Prochlorococcus marinus str. MIT 0919: one gene and its partner. The protein of the gene in region 1 interacts with the protein of each later gene in a pairwise test. Links are inferred from orthologs where the notes say so. Each region holds a gene or a part of one and is shown on either strand. Other genes may lie near its edges. The genes, in order: accC and ribD.

Region 1 (10,253 bases):
TATGAAGGCTTCTAGTGCTAGAGGTCTTGTGTAACTTATTTAGTGATCATGGACGTCGGATTGTCTGCAATGTTTTTTGCGTCCAATACTATCCCTACCGATTTTGGCCTTATTCTTGCCTCTATAGCTGGTGCAGGGAGCTTGCTTTTGATTGCATTGCGGTTTGTTCCTGGGGATTGAATCCAAGCTCTTTTACGCTTTAATATCTCTATAAAATCCCTATACGGTAGGGGTTTGTTTTGTTTCGAGTGCATTTTTCTCTGAACAAAGACTTTGCATTAATTAATTTTTGTCTAAGTTCAGTATTCGCTAAAAGTTCAAAATTTAACTTCCTGTTTATTAAAGTTATGTCTTGCAAGGAATCAATTGATTTGAATCTTCAGCAAAAATTTCAAACTGAGCAATTAATTAGAATTATTTATGCTTGTGAAGATGTAGGAATGCTTAGAGATATAGCCGTTGAGCTAGTAAAACTAAATCAAAAGAAAACAGCTATAGCTAATTTTTCAGCTAGAATGGCATGTAAGACCGAACAGTTAAAGCTGAACAAGAAAATGTAACTTCATTTTTATTCACTCTAGTGATTAAATTATTTCAAAGAAGATGGATTTTGCTTGAGCATAGAGTTTCCAGAAATCAGATAGATGATATGCACTTTGACTTTCTTCTAGAAGATAAGATTGATTGTAGAACTTGGAGATTAGAAGCAATACCTAAACTCGAAGGCCCCTCCATTTTTGTTAAGGATAGTTCTCCACATAAACTTAAATGGTTGGATGTAGAACAGTCTTATATCTCTGGAGGAAGAGGCTGGGTCAAGCGTGTTGAAGGGGGTATTTTTTTAGGGGATTTGCCACGAGATCCTCAAGAGAGAATTTTGATAGAGCTAAGAAGTCAGACCATCTTTGGCAACTTTGAGTTAGTTAAAAATACTTGCAGACTATATCTTTAGAAAAATTCAATTTCATTTAGCTAATGAAGACTTGAGCTTCTTGAAGGCTTCGCTAGTCTTTGGTCTCTATAGCTTTTGTCCTGTTGGTTTACATCAATCAGGTAGAGCTTACACATTTTAAGTCCTTTGGGGGATCGATGAGGATCCCTTTGGAAAAGGGATTTACTGTTGTAACTGGACCTAATGGATCTGGTAAAAGCAATATTCTTGATGGAATTTTGTTTTGCCTTGGCTTGGCTACGAGCAGAGGCATGCGAGCTGATAGGTTGCCTGATCTTGTTAATAGTGGGGTTTTGAGAGCGGGTAAATCAGCAGAGACAGTTGTTTCGGTTAGGTTTGACCTCCATGATTGGGAACCTGATTTAGCAGAAGATGGCCTAGAGATTCCTGAAGAAGGACCATGGATTAAGCATGGTCAGAAAGAGTGGATTGTTTCTAGACGTCTACGAGTGATGCCAGGAGGTTCCTATAGTTCTATTTACAGTTCGGATGGTGAGATATGTACTTTGCAGCAACTTCAAACTCAATTGAGACGTTTGAGAATTGACCCTGAAGGAAGCAACGTAGTGATGCAGGGTGATGTAACTCGAATTGTTTCTATGAGCAATAAAGATCGCCGGGGACTGATTGATGAATTGGCAGGTGTTGCACTTTTTGATCATCGCATTGAGCAAGCTCGTACAAAGCTTGACAATGTTTTTGAACGTCAAGAACGTTGTCGAATTGTTGAGCAAGAGTTACTTGCCTCTAAGCAGCGCTTAGAGAAAGATTGTGAAAAAGCTAGGCTATACAAACAGCTTAAAGATGAATATCAGCTTGTTAGGCAGCAAGAATCTGTCTTAGCTTTTAAGGCCGCCAAAGAAGCTTTTGAGGAGCTTAAAATCCGTAGAAGGAAGTTATTAGAAAAAGAAACACTTGATAGAAACTCTCTTCTTGAAGTAGAAAAAAAACTTGCAGACTCCTCCAATAAATTGCAAATACTGCAAAAAGAAGTTAAAGCTTTAGGAGAAGATAAATTAATCGCTGTTCAAGCAGAAATAGCAGGCTTAGAAACTCAATCACGTGAGCTAGATAGGCAAGCTATTCACAACAAAGAAGAAGGTCAAAAATTGCAGGAAACAAGAAAAGATTTAATTGCCCGACAACATTCAATACAAGAAGAAACTCCTTCAAGAATAGATTCTGACTTACCTTTCAAACTTCAAACTGCAGAGGCTAAATATAAAGATGCTCAAGCAGCTTTAGAAGTTTCAAAAAGAAGACTTGCTGATATAGCAGGCCATTCAGGGGATTTGATTGATCAGCAAAGGGATTTAACAGCAACTCGTCAAACATTGCATCTAGAGCTTAGGCCTCTTCAGGAAGAGCAACAAAAATTGGAAGAGGGACTTTTACAGATTGGAGAAAGAGTAAAAGAGCTTACAGCTGATCAGGATCGAGACACTGTGGAGGATCAAAAAATACAAAACGAGTTGGAAGGCCTTAATAGAGAATGGGAGCAACTCCTAAATGAGATTGAGACTACAAAGCAAGAGATTAAAGTGAAAAATGACCAGTTACTTTTACAGGAAAGAACTCGATTACGTCTTTCTAAAGATCAAACAAGAATTGAGAAAGAAATAGCTCGTTTAGAAAGTAGGAGAGAAACTTTACAGGAAAGCAGAGGTACTGGGGCTCTAAGGCTTTTACTCCAATCTGGGTTGGAGGGTATTCATGGACCTGTAGCAAAGTTAGCTGAAGTAGATAATCATCATCGCCTTGCTTTAGAAGTTGCTGCAGGAGCGAGAATTGGACAGATAGTGGTTGATGATGATCATATTGCTGCGAAGGCAATTGATTTGTTAAAAAAGAAAAAAGCAGGAAGATTAACTTTTTTACCTCTTAACAAAATCCGTAAGTTAGGAGTTTCAAGAAATCAAGATCATTTATTAAGGGGTACAAATACAAACATTAATGGCCTCCTTGGTAAAGCAGTTGACCTTATTGCATTTGATCCAATTTATAAATGCATTTTTGCTTATGTCTTAGGAGAAACTCTTGTTTTTAATGATATTAATTCTGCTCGAGATCATTTAGGCAAATATCGTTCTGTAACTCTTGCTGGAGAACTATTAGAAAAAACTGGTGCAATGACAGGTGGTAGTTTGATAGGTAGAAGTAGTTATTTAAGCTTTGGCAATAGTTCTGAAACAGATGAAATAGAGCCTTTACGAAACAGATTGCTTGACTTAGGAGAAACTCTTTTAAAGTCTGCTCAAGAAGAAAATGATTTAATTAACTTTTTAGAAAACCATCGCTCTTTGTTAAGGAACTTAGAGCAGAAACAGGCTTCCTTAGATGCTCAAAGGTCAGCATTTAAGCGTTCTAATGGCCCTTTATTTGAACGAACCAAAGAAAGAAATGATAGATTAAACTCTTTAGATAATACTAAAAATGATTATACGAAACGATTAAACTTGCTTGCCAAGAAAATTAAACCCTTAATTGCTCGGCTGGAAGATATAGATAAGAATTACAAGTTATTTGATGCTGGTGAGCATTCTGATAATTGGCGTCAAATGCAGGAGGGATTTAAAATTGCAGATTTAAATTTTGAAGAAGCTCGTGCAGACAGAGATCAAATTTTAAATGAAAAAAGGAAGGGTGAATTAGTTTTAGAACGGATGGAAGACAAAAAGAATTCACTTTTTATTGAGCAAAACCGTTTACAGGATGCAATAGATTTATTAGCTAAACAACATAAGCAATGGAAAGAACAAAGTATAATTTTAGTAGAGAAAAAAAATAAACTTGAACTAGAGAAAAAAAATCTTGAAACAAGTTTTGGTGAAAAGCGTAAAGAAAGGGATAAGGCAGAGGCTGAACTTTCAAATGCTCGTCAATTATTTCAGGATATGCAATGGAAATTAGAAAGATTAGTAGAAGATATTAAAAGCCTTGATGAGGAATTAAGGTCAAGTGAGGTTAGAATTTGTGAATTAGAAAAAAATCTTCCCGATCCATTACCTGAGATTTCAGAAGAAGTTATTTCACAAGGATTAGAGGCCCTGCAGAATCAATTAAAAGACATTGAAAAACGTATTGAAGCGTTAGAACCAGTCAATATGCTTGCTTTGGAAGAATTAGAAAAACTAGAATTGAGACTCACGGATCTTGCTGAAAAGCTAGAAGTTTTAACCGAAGAACGCTCTGAATTACTTTTGCGTGTTGAAACTGTTGCGACTTTGAGGCAAGAGGCTTTTATGGAAGCTTTTCAAGCGGTAGATGGTTATTTTCGTCAAATTTTTGCGAGTTTGTCTGAAGGCGATGGGCATCTTCAGCTTGATAATTCTGACGATCCTCTTGAAGGAGGACTTACTTTAGTTGCTCATCCAAAAGGTAAAGCTGTGAGAAGACTGGCTGCGATGTCTGGAGGGGAAAAGTCATTAACTGCTTTAAGTTTCTTATTTGCATTACAACGTTTTCGCCCTTCACCATTTTATGCATTAGATGAAGTTGATAGTTTTCTCGATGGCGTCAATGTTGAACGTTTATCAGCTTTAATTGCTAGTCAGGCAGAGGATGCACAGTTTATGGTTGTTAGTCATCGTAGGCCAATGATTGCCGCTGCAACAAGAACTATTGGTGTCACTCAAGCACGCGGATCTCATACACAGGTTGTTGGTTTGCCTACTGCTGCCTGAAAAAAATGCCAATATTCTTACTTTTGAGTCAAAATGATTTGAACACTTCAGAAAATAAGGACATAGTTTGACCAATACGCAATTCCCCAGCGACTCATCTGAAGCGATACCAACTGACAGGCTTTGGTTGCGTGCAGAATTGATGGGAACGCAGGTCATTACTACTGATACAGGGCGCCGTTTAGGAGTTGTTGGAGAGGTTGTTGTTGATATAGACAGACGTGAAGTGATAGCGCTTGGATTGAGAGATAACCCATTGACTCGTTTTTTACCTGGGCTTCCAAAATGGATGCTTCTTGATCGAATTCGACAAGTAGGGGATGTAATTTTAGTTGACTCAATTGACTCTTTAAGTGAAAACTTTGAATCTGATAGGTATAGCAAGGTAATCAATTGTCAAGTGATTACTGAATCAGGTGAGCAATTAGGAAGAGTCCTTGGCTTTTCTTTTGATATTGAGACTGGAGAGTTGATTAGTTTAGTTATGGGTGCGTTGGGTGTGCCGCTTTTAGGGGAGGGTGTTTTAAGTACTTGGGAAATCCCTGTAGATGAAATCGTTAGTAGTGGTGCTGACAGAATTATTGTTTATGAGGGAGCAGAAGAGAAATTGAAACAATTAAGTAGCGGTTTGCTAGAAAAATTAGGAGTAGGAGGTACTAGTTGGGAAGAAAGAGAAAGAGAAAGATATCGAGTCAATCTTGTGCCAGTAGAGAATCAATTGTCTTCTGGGGAAGATTTGGTACAGGAGCAAAAGGTTTTACAAGCTTCATCTCAAGAAGTGTTTCAAGAAGAAGAACAAGAATTAGAATATGTTGAGTTAGAAGATAGTAATAAATTCAGAGAATTAAAATCTAGATACTTAGAAGATCCGATTCCTACAAGTACGGATCAATATAACGAATACTATGAAGATGATATTCAATTAGGTCAATACAATGAAGAATATCGCTCAGCTTCAAAAAAACGGAATATAAATGACCAGCCTATTAATGAAGTCCAGATGCAGAGTCGTCGAGCAATACAAAATAACGATGAATTATTAGATGTTGAACCGATGGAAGAAAATAGTTTAGAGAATACAGAAATTCCAATTACAAAAGATCAATCGATCTTAGATAATCATGATTCAATCGAGGATCCTTGGTAATACTTTTCTAATTTATTTTAAACATTTTTATCATTAACAAATGATTTAGGTATTAAGTTAATTATTTCAACTGCCATTCTTTCTGCTGCACCAGGTTGACCTCTTAAACTTCTTAAATCTTCTTTTTGACCTTTAAGTCTTTCAGGGGAAGATATCCATTCAAATGCTTCCTTTGCTATGTCTTTAGGGTAAATATCACCAATTCTTTCAGGCACAATCATTTTATTTGCAGTTATATTTGGCCATGCCATATAGCGATTTTTTCTCATCCGCCATAGTGAGATTAAAATACCAATAAAATATTTTAATATTGGTAGTCTAGAAATTATTCCCATTAATCCATCCCATGCTTCCATAACGTGAATATGTTGTGTGGGAACAATCACAATCATTGGTATACCTAAAGCTCCTAATTCAGCAGTATTTGCACCTACTGTTGTTAAGGCTAATTGGCATTGAATAAGAGCCTTGTGGGCTGGATGATCTTCGATTAGCTCTATCTCAGTCCCGTTCAATGTGATCAATTTTTTACACTCTTTATTTTCGAAAGACGAACTAATTTGCTTAATACCGGATTTATATTTACTAGCAATGGAGTTGTGTTGCGCATTACTAAAGTATTCTAATTCTTGTATACATGTAGTAGGTGCAACGGGTAGTAAGAAGTGACATTCCGGCATCAATTTTGATAATTGATCTGCTAACTCTAGAAAAAAAGGAATACCTACGGAAAGTTTGGCTTTTTTAGAGCCTGGTAACAAAGCGATCCATTTATCTTTAGTTAAAGAGTACTCGTTGCTGCCCTGAATATTTAAATCAGCCATTAAATCACCCACAACTGTACAACGATTCCTAATGGATTTAGGGATAGATTTTTTTACTTTATTTGACATCGCTGCAATACGATTATTCCAATGTGGCCACCTTGCAACCCATTCAGCATAAGTTATATGCTGAAAGCCTAATCTTAAAGATAATAAAACAGTCCAGAATTGATCTCCGCCCAGAAAAATTACGATCCCTTCATTTGAGAATGAATGATATTTATGAGGCTTAATTAATAAATGCCAGAATGATTTCGGACGAGATATTGTTTCAAAATAATTCCATTTTTTAGCAACTTCATGCTCACTCCCTGTTGCATTTGGGCATGGGACTAAAACCAAATGCTTTTTGATTAGAACAGATTTAGTTTTATGAATGGCTTCTATTTTTGAATTTAGTTTTTCTACAACAGGTTTAACCCAAGTAGATATTTCCCCTGGACCATTAGAAACAATTACCAATGAAAAAGTTTTTGATTTATTTTTTGTGGTGGTTATTGAATGCAATTTCTAGTTAAATCATGCGGATGGCGAGACTTGAACTCGCAAGGCCAAAGCCACACGCTCCTTAGACGTGCGTGTCTACCAATTCCACCACATCCGCTTGAGAATCTAAGTCAAAAGACTAGGTTCAATCAGATCATAACGGCAACCATTATTCAAGATCTTTCGAATAAAGGGGTCGAGCACTGATACGATCCGCTAAATATTAGAGATTGTGCATGCCTATCGGCAAGGTTCTAATTGCTAACCGCGGCGAGATTGCGTTACGCATTCTCCGCAGTTGCAGGGAGTTAGGCATTTCTACTGTGGCTGTATATAGCACCATTGATAGAAATGCATTGCATGTGCAACTTGCTGATGAGGCAGTTTGTGTGGGCGATTCCCCCAGCAATAAAAGTTACTTAAATGTTCCAAATATTTTGGCTGCAGCAACATCTAGAGGCGTGGATGCCATTCATCCAGGTTATGGATTTTTAGCTGAAAATGATCGATTTGCAGAAATGTGCTCTGATCATGGAATTGTTTTTGTAGGCCCTGCCGCAAATGCAATTCGTTCAATGGGCGATAAAGCAACAGCTAAGTCAACAATGATTAATGTCGGAGTTCCAACTGTTCCAGGGACAGATGGCTTGCTGGGTAGCCCTGAGGAGGCCGCAACATTCGCTAAGCAAATAGGTTATCCAGTTATGATTAAAGCCACTGCAGGAGGCGGTGGACGCGGTATGCGCTTGGTTCCCGGTCCAGATAGCCTTGAAGATTTGTTTAAAGCTGCTCAGGGTGAGGCAGAGGCTGCATTTGGCAACCCTGGCTTATATATGGAAAAATTTATTGACCGACCTCGCCATGTAGAGGTGCAGATTTTGGCAGATAGCCATGGCAATGTTGTACATCTGGGAGAAAGGGATTGCTCTATTCAAAGACGTCATCAGAAATTATTAGAAGAATCACCTAGTCCAGCATTAGATTCTAATTTAAGACTTCGGATGGGAGAAGCTGCTGTTTCAGCTGCGAAAAGTATCAAATATGAAGGAGCAGGTACGGTTGAATTTTTGCTTGACCGTCAAGGTAATTTTTATTTCATGGAAATGAATACACGCATCCAAGTAGAGCATCCAGTAACAGAAATGGTTACTGGTATTGATTTAATTGCAGAACAACTTCGTATTGCCGGAGGGGAAGCAATTTCATTTACTCAGGATGATGTGCAACTTCGTGGACATGCTATTGAATGCAGGATTAATGCTGAAGATTCGTCTCATAATTTCCGTCCTTCTCCTGGCAAAATCACTGGTTGGCTTCCTCCTGGAGGTCCTGGTGTAAGAGTCGATAGTCATGTATATACAGGTTATGAGATACCCCCTTTTTATGATTCTTTAATAGGGAAGTTAATTGTTTGGGATCATGATCGTCAGTCAGCGCTTAAAAGAATGAGGCGAGCACTTAATGAATGTGCAGTTACTGGCATTCCAACTACTATTGACTTTCATTTGCAATTACTTGATCGACAAGACTTTTTAAATGGAGATGTTCATACGAAATACGTTGAGCAAGAAATGCTCAATAATTAATTAGTGATGAAAAACTAAAGATGCTCCTTATTGGAAAGAATGGCTATTGAAAATTATCTGAGAAATGATTCCTTGCTGACCAACTAATAACTCTCGTATGAGGCTTATTATTCCAAACCAAATAACTGGAGTGATATCCACTCCTCCAATTGGAGGAATAAGCCGTCTTGTATTTTTTAAGAAAGGTTCAGTTGGAAAGACAAATAAAATCCAGATCTTCCCTTTGAAATTTTCCTGGGAATACCATGTCATGACAATCCTCATAAGGAATGCGAGAGAGAATGCTGCCAAAAATATGCTCAATGAGAAAGCTAGAATTGGAAGTCCTTGAATCAAGATTGGCGTCACAAAGCTCTAAGGATATGTACATCTATCGTATAAACATGCGATTAATCCGTAAGATTGTCTAGCTTTTGGGTTTGAAACAGCTGTAATGGCTTTTCCTGTGTTAAATCTCTTCCTAGATGTTGCCATTTCCAGTCAGGCAGCGACTAACTCTGCCATCGGAATGATTGGCAGCTTTTTAGCAGCAGCAGCATTAATTGTTGTTCCTGCAGCGTCGTTTTTGATTTGGGTTTCTCAGAAAGATGCTTTAGAAAGAAGGGGGTAAGCCCTAGGCAATTCTTGCTTCTTTCTTAGACTGCTGTTACGAGGTTCTTTTTTGACCTCGTAACAGGTCGTTTTTGGGGGCTTAACTTTTGGTCAATGCCAGTCTTAATTGGGCCAGCATTGTAGGTATTGTCTTGGCCGTATCCGGTGCGGGTCTCTATTTCTTGCGATCCTTCAAGCCAGCTTTGGCTAGGGATTACGATGTTTTTTTTGCGGCTATAGGTTTGTTATGTGGCGGGATTTTATTTTTTCAGGGTTGGCGCCTAGACCCGATTCTTCAATTTGGACAATTTCTACTTGCTGGAACAACAGTTTTCTTTGCTTATGAAAGTGTTCGCCTAAGAGGAGTTGCCACTGATCAGGCTAGGAGGTCATCTTATTTTGATGATGATTTTGATTCTCCTGTTCCTCCTAAAAGGAGTTATAGGTCTTCAGATGAAGACGATTTTGATCAATTCGAAGAACCTCAGTCAATTAGAAGGAGATTTTCTGGTTCTGATAGAGATGATTATGGACAATCAGACGAAGATTTCTATAGACCAAAAAGAACTCCCCGTCCTGCTATTCCTGAACAAGCAGCTAGTAGGAGAAGTCGCGTCCAAAGTGATTCTTTAAATCAGGACCCTGAGCAATCTAGAAGAATGGCAAGATTTCGAAATTCTTCGGATCAATTGGATAAAAGATCTAGTTTTGGTGATCGAAGAAGTTTTAGGCAAGATCAGAGGAGAGGTAGTAGGCCAGTAGCTACTAGAGACCCTTCAGTAAATAGAAGATCTAGAGATCTAGATGATGGCAAACGGAATAATGCTCAAAATGACCAAAGCCCTTCTTCTAGAAGATTTAGAGAGCCAAAGGGAGCGCCTATTAACAGAAATGCAGAGGACGCTGCGTTTTCTCCATCAGTTAAAAGAGGTACTAGATCATCTGGTTCAGGATCAGGGAGAGTAAACCCTTCTGCAAGAGCCC
Region 2 (17,261 bases), 580 kb from region 1 along the record:
CAAGTCTACTATCACCTAGGAAAAGAGCTGGCAAATTAAGAGTCCCTTTTGAGATTTCTCTTGTTAAAATCTTATTTTTAGTATCTGGACTGCCATATATACCTCCATCGAACAATTTAAATAACTTGTTAGCTACAAAAATCTCTCTAAGTTCTTCTTCCGCCCCTCCGGAAACTATAAACCAACTTTTATCCTTAGTGAATTCTCGTAAAAGTCCTAATTTAGATGCAACCTCTGCCTTAAATAGATATTTCTTACATTCTTTACTATAAATATCAACAAGCTCTTCTAAATTTGGACCATTTTTCAAAGATGAGTATTTAGGAGCTATAACAGAGAGAAAGTAATCAAATTTCTTATATCTAGAAACACCTCCATTTAATTGATGGTAATCTATTAACCTATCTATTGATTCCTTACCATAGGGCTGAAGTGCTTTTCTAAAGCAATCAGTTTTAATAAAATTAGAATTTAGTAAAACACCATCGCAGTCAAATACAATTGATCTATATCTATCAAGTAACATTATTTAAAAATTTGTGATAATTGTTGCTCAACAAGTGGAATATCTGAGGGTACATCTACTGCTAAGGATGAGTATTTTGTATGAAACATCTTGATCTTAATTCCTAATTCAAAAAATCTAAGAATTTCTATATCTTCTTTACTTTCTAAATAACTCTTTCTTCCAAAAGAAAGAAATCTATCTAAGTCAACAGGGGAATAAGCATATATACAAACTTGCTTCTTATACTGATCACTTTTTAATATTTGCTTTTTATTAGCCGGTATTAAAGATCTTGACATATATAGCAAAGTATTATCCTCTGAAACAACGACTTTAGGTATATTTATATTCTCAGGTTGTTCATCTTGTCTAATATTATTATAGCAATTGATAACGCTTTCATAATGAGATTTCTTAAAATTTATTGCACGCAATATATCTGTCTCATTAACTAGGGGTTCATCTCCTTGAACATTTACAAAAATATCATAATCTAAATCCTTAGCTGCCTCTGCTACACGGTCTGTACCTGTTAAAAGGTTAGAACTTGTAAAGATAGAATTATATCCTGATTCATTAACTAATTTTGCAATACGGTTATCATCGGTAGCTATATAAACATCTTCTTTTCCTATAGCTCTAGCGGAAAGCTCTGCTACCCAAATAATTAAAGGTTTTCCATTTAATTGGACAAGGGGCTTGCCAGGAAACCTGGTTGAGTTATACCTAGCTGGGATTATTACGCATGCTTTCATAGCTTAAATACCATAGACACTTTGAATCATTAGATTTTTATATTTAGAAGGTGTAATAGCTATAAGTTCTACTTTAGGCTGATATTTTTTATAAACTTCTAATAATTGATTGATTTCATCATTACGAGTATCTCCCGAAGCATAACCATCAAATCCTGCTAAATAGATTTTCTTTGCCCCTCCACTAGTGGCGATTGCCAAAGCATATGAAATAACTAATGAATTGGGTATAAAGCAATATTTATCATGAAACTCAAAACCTTCCTGGGAAATACCTATACCATAATCTAAAACTTCCTTTTTATGTAATAAAGAAGAGAAGTCTAAAGGGAGCATTGAAAGAGGAACAACAAGTGGTTGTGGTAAATGTAAATGAGAGGTGAGATCTGCCAACAACCTTGTAGGGTGACTGGCTACTCTTAAATCTATCAAATCATTATTGATCAATGTCTGAGTATTCATTGCAAGAACAACTGGCTGAAAGCGAGATATAAAAGATTCGACAGCCTTTAGATGTAATTGTAATTTAGACCCAGTACCTAAGAGCAAAACATCTTTACCTTTAAAATATAACGAAGGAGACCAAGAGCCCTTAGGTTTATTGTTATAGAACTTTCTAGTATCATTTAAGCTTGTAAAGTTAAATTTTTTGCCACCCTGATCACGAAGATAATTAATAGAAGCTAAAATATCTTCTTCTTGGTAACGGTAATCTGAAAGCATCGATTGAATATAAGATGGGTGAATAGAGTATTTGCCTGCTAGGTAATAAAAAGGATTGGTACCCCAAGAGTGTTTTGCTTTTAGAGGTAAAAATTCTTTATTAATTAATTTCAACAATGGAACATAATTCGTTTGTCGACCGAATCGAGAATTCAACTCTAATATCAACTCTTCCGTTTTTGCATTACCAGGACCTCTTCCAATACCAGTTATTGTTGAATCTACCCAATCTACCCCTTCTTTAATTGCTTGAAGAGTATTGGAAAGGGCTAGTCCTTGGTTGTCATGAGCATGAATTCCTATTTGTCCTTTCCAATAAAGCTTGAAAGAAGAGATGATGTTCTTAATTTGATCTGGCTTAATAGAACCCAAGCTGTCCGCAAAGTACAAAACATCAACGCAAGAGCTAGATAAATACTTGCCAATTTGTTCTATATCTTGATTAGTTTGATCTGATATCTGAGTGATATTGCAACCTGTTTTATAACCTGCTTCATGTAAATACTCAAAAGCTGGCTTAACACAATGAATGGAGTCAGCTGGACAAGCAATCCTAATCAAATCGACTGGTGAGTCTTTACAAGCTGCTGGAACAAGTTTATTTAACCTTGTGAAACTGAAATTGTTATCTGGGATCAAATCAGCTGCATTAATCATTACAGCTATTCCTATAGAATCGGGAATTGATAAAGAAGACAAGAAGTCGTCTGTCGTGAAAGCACATGCACCCTTGAAGCTATTATTATCAAAATATCTAAACCCTATTTCGCAAAAGTCTATAGATATAGCATCCAAAGCACTCAAGTAGTTGTTTATTAAGTATTCAGAGAAATCCCATTTTGTATAATAACCTCCATCTCTAAATGTACAGTCTAAATGTATTATCTTTTTTTCCATGACAACTGTTTATCCTAATTTATAAAGCAAGTAGAGAATTGAGGGATTAAATTTTGGTAATTTTATCCATTAAAGGATTTGTAAAAGTATTATAGCTTGCAAAGAAAAAATTTCCAACATTAAAAAGCATTTCTGAGGGTTTGAAATTTTAATTCAGCATTATTGTTGATAAATGAAGAGAACCGATCAAAGCTTTAGGAAGTAATATCTATCAATTTTAGGAATAAAATTTATTTTTTGATAATTTACCTATCCCAGAATTAAAAGAATTGGTTGGATCTATCTTTTTATAAAAATTAGAAAGGTCGTATTCAGCAAAATAGAGATGACCTACATTATGCTCTGCTGGGTATTTTGCTCCTAAAGAATCTAATTTTGCAAGAATTACTTTTTTCTGTTCATCAAAGTCCTCTGTATTAGATAAAATTAAATCCCAATGAAAGACCATACAAAGAAAATGTCCCATACGAAAAGACTCTAATATTCCAGTTGAATTATTATCTGTTATTATTCGATCCCAATCAGTACAGTTCCTGGGTAGTGCAACATCTAATGGTAAAAGATTAGCAGGTATATTGTTATTTATAATCATAAAACGTTTTGGCGCAATTCCTGCTACGTATCTATGCAAAAGTAAATCTTGACCTTCCACCTTTAAGCATTCATGATAATCAAATTCTTTATTCTTACTTTCTAAAAAAGAAAGCATCTCTCTAGTTTCTTCTATACATTTATCACCTGCCTTAATTATTAGGATGTGATCAAATAGCCGTCTATATTCTCTTGCAATCTTAGGAAGGTGATCAGGCAATAATTGTGCATGGTCATGAAGAAAATTATCTACAAAGTTAGATGCATCTAAATTTAACGAAGAGAAAAATACCTCTATTTTTTTCTTTATTCCAAATAATTTAGGAATAAAGCCACGGCCAAGGTATTTAATTATTAGAAATGTGTCTTTACCATATTTAGATGCTGCATCAAAAAAGCTTTTATGCATATATTCAACCATTTCAGGCAAGTCTTCAAAACTAGTAAGTACATAGTTCCTGAGCTCACTGAAATTCTTAGAATCATTTGTTCCAATCAAAAACACCTGCTCTTTTCGAGGCTTAACGAAAGTATCTAAACGTGCAGCAAAAACTGCCACTTTACCTGCACAGCCACTAGATTCATACAATCTTCTTCTATCTGAATTATATCTTGCTGGCAAAGAAGATTTAACATCTCTTATTCTTTCACTATATTCAATATCTGATGCTTTCATTTTAGATTCTTGTAGGTCATGTTGGTTGAAATTTATGTTTTCTAGATTAGATAATATTTCCTCAGGGGTATTGCCAAGTTCAATATCTAAATGATTTATTAATTCTAATTTTCCCTTGGAATTAACTCTAGCAAAAAGAGATAATTCAGTATAGGCTGGGCCTCTGTTAACCAAATTACCCCCTGAATTATTACATATTCCTCCCACTATTGATGCCCCAATACATGAAGAGCCTATTAATGAATGGGGCTCACGGTTATAATTTGACAAGGTTTCTTCTAACTCAAATAAAGTTGCGCCAGGAAAGGCTAATACTTGCAAACCGTTATTCAAGATAATGATCCTGTCTAAACGCAAAGTATTTATAATTACAACATCACGGTCATATTTATCACCATCAGGTGTGGAACCACCTGTCAAGCCAGTATTGGCTGCTTGGATAATAATTATCTTGTCCAAAGAAATGCATAACTTGAGCACCTCCCAAAATTCAATAAGATCTTTAGGTAAAACAACACAATTTGCCTTGCCTTCTCCTACTCTAATTCCTTGTCTATAACTTTTTGTTGCCTTTTCACCTATAAGTAAGTTCTTCTTACCAACAATTTTTTTTAGGCCTTGGTTTAATTCAGTCAGTCGGTCATTCCTCATATGTCTAAACCTCTGAGATTTCAATATTAAGCTTTTAATTCTTATTATTACTACAATGCTTTAATACTTATTAATGTAGAAAAGTCAAGTAAACTATCAGCATAAAATTATGGCATGGTTTATATTCTTACAAGTTAATGGTGCCCCGCTATACAATTTATTAGATTGCTAAGTATAGATCTATAGTGTTTTTTCAACGTAGGTAAGTGAACAATACATCAAGCTAAGGTTCTTTTATAAAAGATTAGTTCCAATCAAACAAAATGGAGCCAAGCGGATTCGAACCGCTGACCCCCTGCATGCCATGCAGGTGCTCTACCAGCTGAGCTATGGCCCCAAAAGAGGTCTTTACTTTACACCTCAATCATTTCGTCTTCCTCCAAACTGCTAAAAGTTTTCCTTGGATTTGAATCTGAGTGGCATCTATTTCTATTGGTTCGTAAGCAGGGTTAGCAGCCTCAAGTCTTACTAAAGAACCCTTACGGAAAAAATGTTTAAGCGTAGTGCCTGAGCCTGGGACCATTGCACTAACTACTGTCCCATTCCTTATTCGAGAAGGATCATTAACAGGTTCCATTAGGACCATATCTCCATCTGCAATATAAGAATCAACCATTGAGTCGCCATTAACTGTTAAAGCAAATAAGCCGCGAGTTTGAAGAACACTATTCAAATCAAGAGTTTCTTGAACATCATCAAAAGTCTCAACCAATCCTCCAGCAGCTACTGAACCCAAAACGGGAACACCAGAGAATGCATCTCCAAGTAACTGCAAAGTTCTTGCGTGACCTTCTTTCCATGTGATCCATCCTTTTTCCTGAAGATGGCGAAGCCTGCTCTGAATAGGGGCTGGGGAACGAAGGCCCATGCCTTGCATCATCTGCCTAATAGAAGGGCTGTGGTGATTAGTGCCTATGTATTCAGAAAGCCACTCATAAAGTTCTTGCTGAGCTGGTGTAAGCGAAGCTTCTTCTCCCATAGCAAATTAAGTAAAATCATTCACTCTTCAATACATATGTACCTATAAAATTGCGAATTTGCAAATTTCAAAGCCCCCCTAACAATGAAGCTAAAAGCGCTTGCTGTATATGCAATCGATTCTCAGCTTGCTCAAATATCTTGCTAGCCGTGCTTTCCATGAGTTCATCAGTAATTTCTTCCCCCCTATGTGCGGGTAAGCAATGCAAGATAATTGCTTCAGGATCTGCTTGAGAGAACAGGTTATTGTCAACAGTAAATCCCTTGAAAGCTATTTCCCGTTGACACTGCTCTTCTTCCTGACCCATAGAAGCCCAGACGTCTGTATAAATTGCATTTGCACCTTTTATAGTCGACTCAGGATCATTTGAAATTTGAATAGTTGATCCAAAGGACGAAGCAGAACGAGCTTTCGAAACAATATCTGGATCAGGTTCAAATCCAATAGGGCTAGCAACTCGGACATTTACACCAAGAAGTGCTCCACAAAGAATTAAAGAATTAGCAACATTATTTCCATCTCCAATATATGAAAGTGTAAGGCCCTTCAAGCTGCCAAAAGATTCTTGAATAGTCAGGAAATCAGCCAATGCTTGGCAGGGGTGTTCTAAATCAGTAAGAGCATTAACAACTGGGATAGAAGCCCAATTTGAATAATCAACCAAATCTTGATGAGAGTATGTTCTTATTGCCAATGCATCACAGTATCTACTTAAAACTCTTGCGGTGTCTTTGATTGGTTCTCCTCTACCTATTTGGGTAGCTTGTAATCCCAAATCAACTATCTGCCCCCCTAGTCTAGCCATTGCAACTTGAAAACTTACCCTAGTTCGAGTAGATGCCTTGCTGAAAATCAAGCCTAAAACTCGATTACCAAGGTCTATTCTTCTATTTTCAATCTTAAGCTGGATTGCAAGCGCAAAAAGAGCTTTAATCTGCTCTGAGGTCAAATCAGCAGATGAAATAAAATCCTTTCCTTTTAACTCAGAAAGTTCACAAGCAACACCTTTGGAAGCAGAGTCCATGGAGTTAGCATCAAAAAGCCTTTATCGGAGATAAAGGCCCCTTTCGTCAAGTCCTAATCAAACAAACTTCATGGCAGGGAAGACTCTGCAAGCATATTTTTAAGATCATCTCCTTCTATAACTTCTTTCTGGAGAATCTTTTGAGAGATAGTTTCAAGTAAAGAAAGATTATGCCTAAGAATATTTAGCGCGCTTTCATGAGCTTCATCTACGAGACTTCTTACTTCCTTATCAATAGCTTGAGCAGTTGCATCACTAACAACCCTTCGTGGATTGTTATTACCTCCTAAGAAAGAACCTCCTCCCTGCTTGTCATAAGCCAGAGGTCCCAAAATTTCACTCATTCCATAGGTCCCAACCATCTGTTCAGCAAGATCTGTCGCTCTCTGCAAATCATTAGAAGCCCCTGTTGTGATTTTCCCAAATACAATTTCTTCTGCTGATCTTCCTCCCAAGAGAGTTGCTATTTGACCTTTTAGATCATCTTTTGAATTCAAAAACCTCTCTTCAGTAGGCAATTGCAGGGTATATCCAAGTGCACTCATACCTCTAGGTACTATAGAAATCTTGGCCACCTTTGTTCCGCCAGGCATTAGATGCCCGACAATTGCATGTCCAACTTCGTGATAAGCAACAACTCTCTTTTCATCTTCTTGAAGAACCCTGCTTTTTTTCTCTAAGCCTGCTACAACCCTTTCTATAGCTTCATTTAAATCTTGCTGTTCAACTTTAGTTCTCTTATTTCTTGCTGCTAGCAATGCAGCTTCATTAACCATGTTTGCTAAATCTGCCCCAGCGAATCCGCTAGTGGCTTGAGCAATTAAATCGATATCTATATCTTCCGCTAATTTGACTTTTTTAGTATAGATATCAAGTATTGTCTTCCGTCCTGAGAGATCAGGCCTATCAACTAAAACTTGTCGATCAAACCTTCCTGGACGCAATAGAGCCGCATCAAGAACTTCTGGTTGGTTAGTTGCCGCTAGTACAATTACTGGCTTATCTGCAGATGCAAAACCATCCATTTCAGTAAGCAATTGATTTAAAGTTTGCTCTCTCTCGTCATTACCCCCAACGACACCCATTGATCCTGATCTGCTTTTACCAATTGCATCAAGCTCATCAATAAAGATTATGCAAGGTGCTTTCTTTTTAGCTTGTTCAAACAAATCTCTAACTCTAGCTGCCCCAGCCCCTACAAAAAGTTCTACAAATTCAGATCCTGAGATAATAAAGAAGGGTACTTCTGCTTCTCCAGCGACGGCTTTGGATAGCAAAGTTTTACCTGTTCCAGGAGGACCTACTAATAAAACTCCTTTAGGTATGCGAGCTCCTATATCTGAGTACCTTTGAGGCCTTTTAAGGAAATCAACTATTTCAGTCAATTCATCTTTCGCTTCGTCTACACCTGCTACATCAGCAAAAGTTACTCTTGACTCTTCATCCGGCACATATACTTTTGCTTTGCTTTTAGTAAAGCTCAAAGCACCTTGAGCACCACCTCCACCCATACTTCTTCTGGCAAAAAATTGAAGAACTAAAATAAAAATCAAAGGTGGGACAACCCAACTAAGAATTGTTGTAAATATGTTTGGTTTTTTAGGAGGTGCTGCTGCAAATTCGACCCCCTTATTTTCTAGTCGCTGAGGAAGATCCATATCAAATATTGGCGTTGTTGCCAATACAGATGGTGAGCCTTCAATAGGAGATGAAAGCTCATATCTAATTTGTTCTTGGGTTATATATGCTCGCTTTACTTCTCCATCATTAACTTGATTAATGAACAGGGAGTAAGGGACTCTTGGCACTTGCATATTTTGATTAGGGAAAAAGCTACTAAAAAGCAATAGAGCTCCAAATCCAATCAGTACAAGGTTGATAATTCCAAACCGCCGATTAGGTGGATTTTCGTCTTGTCGAATCGGCATGAAAACAATTTTTTATTGATTACCAAACTAAACAAATATCATGAAATCCGTTAATGATTTTCAGGTGTAAGAACCGAACGAGCTTGACTTCAAAACCTATATGGGCTATTTCAAAAGCATTTTTAATACAAAATCTTTACCTATTTTCTCTAAGGAAACATCTGTCAAAGAGAAAACTTCCTCCATGGAATAAAAACCAAAATTAGAAAGAGGGTTCATAGAAGACAGTCCACCTATAAGTTTTGGTGCCATAAAAACAAATATTTCTTGAACACAATCATTCTCTATAGCTTTGGTAGCCAATGATGGACCACACTCCCATAAGATTCGATTGCATCCTTTCTTTGCTAACTCTTCTAATAATTCCTTAGGGTTGCTTTCATTAAGAGGCAATTTGGATGGTGCCTGAGGTAATTGCTCTAACTGTTCAGATCGAACCTCAGAGCCAAAAGCAATAATTGATTCTGCAGTTTCTGTATCCCAAATTTTTGCTGATTTTGGCAAATCTAAACTACTAGTAAAAACAACCCTCTTAGGTTCAGGATCACTCATCCCTCTACTGGTTAATAAAGGATCATCAGCTCGCAGAGTTCCTCCTCCAATAATAACTGCATCACATTTAGCTCTTAAAGCATGCACTTTACTTCTTGCATCCTCACTAGTTATCCATTTACTAGTTCCATTAGGAAGCCCTATTCGACCGTCAAAACTCATGGCCCATTTAAGAATTCCCCATGGTCTACCTGTTTGTACACGAAAAACAAAAGCTCGGTTTTGATATAAAGCCTCTTCTTCAAGAACGCCAGTAATTACATCAATCCCTGATGATTTCAAAATGGCAATACCCTTCCCTGAGACTCTTGGATCAGGATCTTTTAAACCAATTACAACTCTCTTGATGCCTGAATTTAAAATGAGGTCTGTGCATGGAGGTGTTCTTCCCTGATGGCAACAAGGTTCAAGAGTAACCATTAAAGTCCCTCCTTGCGAGGCATCACCTGCTTGACGCAATGCCTCTACTTCTGCATGAGGCTTGCCCGCAGCAGAGTGAAAACCTTCTCCTATTAAATTGTCATTACTGTCAAGAACGACAGCACCAACAAGTGGATTGGGACTCGTTTCTCCATCTGCCAAATCAGCAAGCTGTAATGCTCGACGCATCCATGGGATCCATTTCTCACTATTGAAGTTATTCATTTATTTTCTTCGCTTTTAATTGAAAAGTCTTTACCAATTAAAGTGCGCCATTCTTTAACAAGATAGGGTGGAATAGGCAATTCATTAAAGGCTCCTGCCAAGGAAAATCTTAATGGCCGATTATTTTTAAGCTCTAACAGCAAAGGCTCTAAATTAAACTCTGCGGCAGCTTCTCTTGAATCATTAGCTAATTGCTCATTTTGCAAAGTTATATCCTCAAGAATCCAAGATTTTATTCCTGATTTAACCTTTAATTTTGCAGGGCGATCTAATCTCAGAGTCCCAGGAAATCCAACAATTCGTAAGATAGTTTTCCCTTCATTTTTCTCATTTATTGGGTATACAACAATTTGCCAAGTTTGATAATCTAAGTCCCTCAAACTTTCCAAACTTCTTTCAGTTTTCTCTCCATTATATCCTTCGGTTATTTGAATTGTTGCATGTCCAATTTTTGGCCCAGAAAAGAATAAGGTTAAAGCTGTAAGAAGAACAAAGAAAAGCCTTTTAAAATTAAACAGATCATTCATTGTGCGTTTGTTCCGAATCGAGCAAGGAATCCAAAGTGATTGCAGATCTAACTAAGGACTGATATTTCTCTAGGATACGTCTGTTCCTGTCAATCCAATGAGCAGGGTCGCCCCTACCTTTAATAGTGCCAAGAAGTCTTGAAGCTTCTATATCTATAAGCTCCAAATCATCCTGACGTCGAATAAGGGCCAATAAGATTTCATGCTGTCTTTGACGCTTTACTGAAGAGTTAGTTTCCTGAAAATTAGGTTTTTCCACTGAAAAAAACAAATAACAAATCTAAGCTTTAGACCAAAGCTGGCCTAATTTATCTAAGAGCCCGTCAATGTGAATAGAAGAATACCGCAATGAAAAAAACTTCTAGTGAAATTCAAGTAATTGGAGTAAGTGCTGGAGGAATTCAAGACCTTCCCTTATCACTTCAGGAAACAATAACTTCTGGACTAAAGATAGCTGGTTCCAAGAGAATTATTGCATCTTTAAAACATTGGTTCAAGATCAAAAGTTTTGAAGATCCTTTACCTGAATTATACGAAAGTGACAAGACAAATGAGCTAATTAACTGGGTAAAGCAATTAAAAGAAAACGCTATTGTACTTGCAAGTGGGGACCCTCTTTGGTTTGGTATTGGGAGAAATTTATTAGAAAACTTTCCAGATAAGAATATTATCTTTCACCCGTCACAAACTTGTTTACAGCTTGCTTTCTCTCGCATTGGCAGATCATGGCAGGATGCTTCATGGATTAGTTTACATGGAAGAGATTCTGCTCTTTTAAAAGAAGCCTTACAAAAGCATCCAAAGGCAATTGCAATTCTTACTGACCCTAATAAAGGTGGGATAAAAGAAATCCGAAATTTCTTAAGGGCTATGGAAATAGAAAGAAATTATCATTTTTGGCTTTTTGAACAACTTGGTCACCCCAAAGAACGCATAACTAAAATCCTCCCTTCTGAATTAATCCCAAAAAATATTGATCCGTTAAACTTAGTAGTATTAATCAAGCAAACCAAACCTATTTTTTTAAAGAGTGAAATACCTCTTTTTGGAATAGAAGATGACATCTTCCTTCAGTACGCGGATCGGCCAGGGTTAATGACTAAAAGAGAAGTTAGGGTGCAGATTCTTTCAGAGTTAGAATTACCAAAACAAGGCGTTCTTTGGGATATTGGAGCAGGTGTAGGGAGTATAGGCTTAGAAGCCTTAAGAATAAGACCTGAGCTTAAATTACTTTCAATTGATAAGCGAGTTGGCAGTAAAAATCTTATAGAAAAGAACTCTTCAAGGCTATCTGTTTGTCCATGTGAGGTTATTGAATCAGATATATTAAATGCACTTGAAAAAGAAAAAATACCTGGTTATTTATCTAAGCCCGACAGAATAATTTTAGGAGGAGGATCATTATATGACAAGCAAATGCTTATTGAAAGTATACTTGAAAGGATAAGTTGTAAAGGAATTATTGTAATTCCCCTGGCAACATTGCAGTCCTTTAATATAATCGAAGAAATTTTAAAAAAGTCAGATTGCTCAATAAAAATTAGCCAGCATCAACATTCTAGAGGAGTGCAAATAGCAGAAGGAACAAGGTTTTCCCCTATGAACCCTGTATTTATTTTAAAAGCCAAGTTAGAAAAATAATTTTAATTTCTATGATTTGTCAGGCTTAGCCTCGTGTGGCAACCCCCAGCCCAGCTTATTCCTAAGGACTTGAAAGAATTCATGGTCAGATAAACGTATAAATTTTACAGGGTGGTTACTTCGTCTAATCAAAACTCGATCCTCAGGCCAGACATAACATCCTGCTGTACCATCAACAACCATCATTAACCTTTCAGGTGTAGCAGGAAAAACAGTAACTGGTTCTAAATCACTAAATACTAGAGCTCGAGACGCCAAAGAATGTGGCGCTATAGGCGTCAACTGGAGAACAGGACAATCGGGGGTAATTACAGGCCCGCCAGCGCTTAGAGAATAGGCAGTCGATCCTGTGGGAGTTGAAAGGATAACTCCATCAGCAGAGATATCAACTGGCGCATGTTTCCCAATAGATATTTCAAAGTGACACATACTTGTAAGAGGTTCCCTATGTAAAGCCATCTCATTCAGGCAAAGCGCTTCCCATCTCCTTTGATCACCTCTCATAACGCTCACTACCAGGCTAGTCCTAAGCTCGATATCCCACTGCCTTGATAAAACTTGATCTAGTGCCTTATCAAGATCCGATAGATAAGTCTCGGCTAAAAAGCCTAAATGGCCCGTATTTATGGTCAATATCGGGACTTGAACTGGAGCAGTCTGCCTAGCTGCTGATAAAACTGTTCCATCTCCACCAAGCACTATGGCCAACTTCATTGAAGAATCAAAACCGTCTGGGACACATGCGCTATAACCAAGCATTCTCATGTGCTGGTCTGGGTTAGCGAAACCAACCATGCCACCTGAGCTACTTGCTCTAACTACTTCATAGCCAGATTCCTCACACTTTTTCTGAATCGTGAGAGCAATTTCTACAGCAAGCTCTTTCCCGTCATTGACAATCAGTCCTAACTTTGGCACTGGTCAAGAAAGATAACGATTAAAGCCATTTTGAAGTAGATATGTTTTTAGTTTTGAATTTATTTTAATAAAAAAATTAACCTCACTTTAAACCTAAAACTGCTCAAGAAATCTCAGGTCACTTGTATAAAGACGTCTAATGTCATCTATACCATGTCGCACCATACAGAAACGCTCCACACCAAGGCCTGCTGCAAACCCTGTCCACCTTTCAGAGTCAATTCCTAAACCTTCCAAGACAGCTGGGTCTACCATCCCACATCCCATAACTTCTAACCATTTACCTCGCCATTGAACATCCACCTCAGCTGATGGCTCTGTAAAAGGGAAATAACTAGCTCTAAATCGCACTGGCAAATCCCCAAAGAATGCCTTCAAGAAAGCCATTACAGTCCCCCGTAGATGACTAAAGTCCAGTCCTTCATCTATTGCTAACACCTCTATCTGGTGAAAAACTGGAGAATGTGTTGAATCAACTGCATCGCGACGATATACCCTTCCAGGTGCCACAATTCTTACAGGTGGCGGGTTTTTCTCTAAATATCTAATTTGAACTGGAGAAGTATGAGTTCGCAAAAGTGAGTTTCCACCTAAATAAAATGTATCTTGCATATCCCTTGCAGGATGATTTTCTGGAATATTGAGAGCTTCGAAATTGTAATAATCATTTTCCACCTCAGGCCCCTCTTCGACGACATAACCCAATCCACAAAATAAATCTATAATTTCCTCTTTGGTTGAATTCAAAGGGTGTCTTCGGCCTAATGGTGTACCAACAGCTGGGATAGTGACATCAAGAGTTTCTTTGGTTATTAATTCAGTTAGAGCTTTGGACTGGATCTTCTTAAGACGTTTTGAAATGAGATCTAATAAAAGATTCTTTAACAAATTTGCTCTTTGACCCACTACTGGTCTTTCGCTAGGACTAAGCCCGCTCATAGCACCAAGTATTTTCGAGAGGCTTCCTTTCTTTCCAAGCAAATCAACTCTTAACTTTTCAAGTGATGCCTCTTCTGCTATCTGCCCAATTTCTTTTGCAGCCTTTTGCTCTAAACGATCAAGTTCATCAGTAAGCTGCTTAAGAGATAAAGTTTCACTCACGAGTAAAAAGTATTGAATACAAACTTTAAACAGCAATGGGACAAAACTTCGCCTAAAGGATGCTCACATTAATGAAACCTTTGAAAATTCTAATTAGCAATGATGATGGTGTTTTTGCAGATGGGATAAGAACCTTAGCCTCCAAAGCAGCCATTAGAGGGCATAAAGTAACTGTTGTATGTCCTGATCAAGAGCGCTCTGCTACTGGTCATGGCCTTACATTGCAATCACCAATACGGGCAGAGAGTGCAAACGAATTATTTGAGCAAGGAGTATCTGCATGGGGCTGCAACGGAACTCCTGCTGATTGCATAAAACTTGCTCTAAATGAACTGCTTGACGAACAGCCCGATTTGGTTCTCTCTGGAATCAATCATGGACCCAACCTGGGAACAGATGTTTTCTGTTCTGGGACAGTAGCTGCAGCTCTTGAAGGTACTCTCGCAGGCATTCCATCATTATCAGTAAGTATTGCAAGTTTTCAATGGAGAGATTTTGCATATGCAAGCCAATTAGCCCTAAATATTGCTGAAAAAGCACTTACTCAAGCTTGGCCCAAAAAACTGCTTTTAAACTTAAATGTGCCACCTTGCAACTCATCAGAAATGGGTGACTTAAGTTGGACAAGGCTATCTATAAGGCAATATGAGGAGCAGTTCTGCAAACGAATAGACCCTAGAGGTAATACTTACTACTGGATGGCTGGCAAAGCAGTTAAGGACCTATATTCTGCAGGTGAAGGTCCATCTTCTTGGCCTAGTGATGTTGCACAAATAGAGTCAAATTCTCCTTCAATTACTCCTATTCAACCTGACCTTTTCTGGAGAGGTGATATTAATGAACTTCCTTCATTTAATTGAAATTATTACTTACTTCTATAAATTCTTTGCAAAAGCCAAAGAGAAAATATTAATCCAATCAAATGAGCAAAAAGAACTTGTGTATTGCTTAAAACAGAAAGCATTTCCAATGAGGTGATGGGATAATTATTCATATCAAACTTCCCAACTCCCAAAGATATCCCTGGGGCTTGCATTGAAGCTTGTACGAAAAGAGCACCTGCTAAAGATTGATATCCGATAGAGGAAAAGACCAATCCCAACAGATCAACTATTAAGCCTCTTTTTAACAAGCGACTAGTTTCTCCTCGCGTAGGCCTAGCAGCAGTATTAATGGCCCTACCAGCACGGACTATCAACCATCCATGCCAAAGACTGTATAACAATAAAAGAAATGCAAAAGTAGTTAATGAAAGTCCAGGTCCTAAACCCAATGCTCTTTCAGAATTCCTTGCCAAACTGCTTCCAACATTGTTAAAAAGCAAAACTCCTATCACCACAACTCCGAGGATTGTTTGGATCCAAAAACGAATCCAACCAATCCTTCGCATACCTAGAGATAGCAGTGGAAAATCAGGATGTTCTGGCATCAAGTTGGATTCAGCTATATCTCAAACTTGCCATCTAAACGAAAATTTTGCACGTTAATCCTTGATTCCTCTCTGTTCTCCTTCACAAGCCAAACTTCCTACTGCATTAGCTCTAGGAAGTTTTGATGGCCTCCATGCGGGTCACAAAAAAGTAATCCAAGCAATCACTAAAACAGGAAATGGTGTACCCACTGTCGTAAGTTTCTGGCCCCACCCAAGAGAAGTCCTATATGGCGAATCAAAGCTTCGGCTATATTTACCTTCCGAGAAAGCATCTATTTTAGAAAACTTAGGTATCAAACAATTAGTCTTAGTGCCTTTTGACAAGTCTTTAGCTCAACTTACTGCAAAAGAATTTTTTGATCAGATACTCTTAAAAAAGCTACAAGCCAAAAGAATTGCAATTGGAGCAAACTTTAGATTTGGGCATAATCGAGAAGGGGATGCAAATACTTTGGAAGAACTTTGTGCAAAAAAATCTATAGATCTCTCAGTGATTCCCATTCTTGAAGATATTCAAGGGAGAATGAGTAGTAGCAGAATCAGATCAGAGTTAAAAAAAGGTGACTTAAAGGCCACTCAAAGTCTCTTAGGCAGAGCGTACAATTTTCGAGGATTGGTTATTCCAGGGAAAGGGCTAGGGAGCAAATTAGGTTGGCCAACTGCAAACCTCAGAGTAGATGGCAGAAAATTACTTCCAGATATTGGGGTATACGCCGCATGGGCAAAAGAGTCGGATAAAGATATTACCTTTCCAGCTGTTATGAACTTAGGGCCTCAACCAACTATTGACCCAAATGCACCTTCAGCAGTTGAAGTTCACCTTATAGGCCAAGAAATTAATTTAGAAGGGAAAGAGCTGGTAGTCGAACCAATTGAAAGGATTAGGAAGCAAATAAAATTTAAAGATCTAGAATCACTCAGCAAGCAAATCACTCATGACGCTAAGCAAGCCGAGATGATCTTAAAAAAAATATAAACTAATTAGGGTATGCATTCGTTAACCCCCAAACTATAAAAAATCCAATCCCTCCAAGTAAAAAAACTCCCCAAATGAGCACATTAATTGTGCCGTCAAAATTGTTTTTCTCCATGAACTTGGGGCTATGGAACATAGCCAAGGTTCGCACGAAATAAATGCCTGTCACCCCTAACCCTGACAAACGTGTTGCACAACTCATAGATGCCAACCTTGACAGAGCAAGAGAAGGGCTGCGAGTAATCGAGGATTGGTGCCGCTATGTTCTTCAAAATCAAGCACTTGTAATAACGATCAAAGATTTCAGGCAGCAGCTCGGCCTTGCTCATAAGAATATTTACAAGCGAGCTCGTTCTACAGTGGCAGATCAGGGATTAGGGCTCACTCACTCTGCACAACAAAGTCGGACAAAACCCATTCAAGTAGTCATTGCAAATTGTGCTCGAGTCCAAGAAGCTTTAAGAGTTGTCGAAGAGTTCTCCAGGCATACTGATAGTCAACTTTCAATTATCGCCTCACAAATCCGTTACAAGGTATATGACCTAGAGATCAATATTCTAAAAGTCTCTGCAGTTAGCAAATTACGTCAACAACTTAATTCTTGCAAATTATGCCTCATAACAAGACCACATTCAAAACTTCTTGAAACAGTATCTACTGCTTTGGATGCAGGTGTAAGCATGGTCCAATATCGCTGCAAGGAAGGTGATGATATTGAAAAACTTTCTCTAGGTAAA

Evidence for each region.
Region 2: the proteins of accC (region 1) and ribD interact in binary tests that used the Escherichia coli proteins (3 or more experiments, as listed by UniProt). The link is inferred for Prochlorococcus marinus str. MIT 0919 from one-to-one orthologs.

The regions. Positions count from the first base shown.
Region 1 is NZ_CP114779.1:1,253,226-1,263,478, forward strand. The notes cover bases 6,665-9,503. They hold accC (acetyl-CoA carboxylase biotin carboxylase subunit), read left to right. Parts: upstream 6,665-7,328; coding sequence 7,329-8,678; downstream 8,679-9,503. Other genes in these bases: O5635_RS06855 (glycosyl transferase), read right to left, coding at 6,665-7,113; O5635_RS06870 (YggT family protein), read right to left, coding at 8,706-9,026; psbX (photosystem II reaction center X protein), read left to right, coding at 9,112-9,288; O5635_RS06880 (Ycf66 family protein), read left to right, coding at 9,377-9,503. In the rest of the region: O5635_RS06830 (hypothetical protein), read left to right, coding at 49-180; O5635_RS06835 (hypothetical protein), read left to right, coding at 348-560; O5635_RS06840 (hypothetical protein), read left to right, coding at 581-952; chromosome segregation protein SMC, read left to right, coding at 1,036-4,635; O5635_RS06850 (PRC-barrel domain-containing protein), read left to right, coding at 4,703-5,782; more of O5635_RS06855, read right to left, coding at 5,800-6,664; more of O5635_RS06880, read left to right, coding at 9,504-10,253. UniProt on the Escherichia coli protein: This protein is a component of the acetyl coenzyme A carboxylase complex; first, biotin carboxylase catalyzes the carboxylation of the carrier protein and then the transcarboxylase transfers the carboxyl group to form malonyl-CoA.
Region 2 is NZ_CP114779.1:675,181-692,441, forward strand. The notes cover bases 7,884-10,868. They hold ribD (bifunctional diaminohydroxyphosphoribosylaminopyrimidine deaminase/5-amino-6-(5-phosphoribosylamino)uracil reductase RibD), read right to left. Parts: upstream 9,930-10,868; coding sequence 8,838-9,929; downstream 7,884-8,837. Other genes in these bases: ftsH (ATP-dependent zinc metalloprotease FtsH), read right to left, coding at 7,884-8,732; O5635_RS03795 (DUF3122 domain-containing protein), read right to left, coding at 9,926-10,456; O5635_RS03800 (hypothetical protein), read right to left, coding at 10,449-10,715; O5635_RS03805 (bifunctional cobalt-precorrin-7 (C(5))-methyltransferase/cobalt-precorrin-6B (C(15))-methyltransferase), read left to right, coding at 10,805-10,868. In the rest of the region: O5635_RS03750 (HAD family hydrolase), read right to left, coding at 1-526; O5635_RS03755 (3-deoxy-manno-octulosonate cytidylyltransferase), read right to left, coding at 526-1,263; O5635_RS03760 (aldolase catalytic domain-containing protein), read right to left, coding at 1,267-2,883; dld (D-lactate dehydrogenase), read right to left, coding at 3,101-4,801; transcriptional repressor LexA, read right to left, coding at 5,166-5,780; argF (ornithine carbamoyltransferase), read right to left, coding at 5,848-6,804; more of ftsH, read right to left, coding at 6,873-7,883; more of O5635_RS03805, read left to right, coding at 10,869-12,097; O5635_RS03810 (NAD(+) kinase), read right to left, coding at 12,107-13,015; pheS (phenylalanine--tRNA ligase subunit alpha), read right to left, coding at 13,109-14,116; 5'/3'-nucleotidase SurE, read left to right, coding at 14,188-14,976; O5635_RS03825 (DUF3611 family protein), read right to left, coding at 14,982-15,545; O5635_RS03830 (bifunctional riboflavin kinase/FAD synthetase), read left to right, coding at 15,607-16,524; O5635_RS03835 (thiamine phosphate synthase), read left to right, coding at 16,683-17,261. UniProt on the Escherichia coli protein: Converts 2,5-diamino-6-(ribosylamino)-4(3h)-pyrimidinone 5'-phosphate into 5-amino-6-(ribosylamino)-2,4(1h,3h)-pyrimidinedione 5'-phosphate.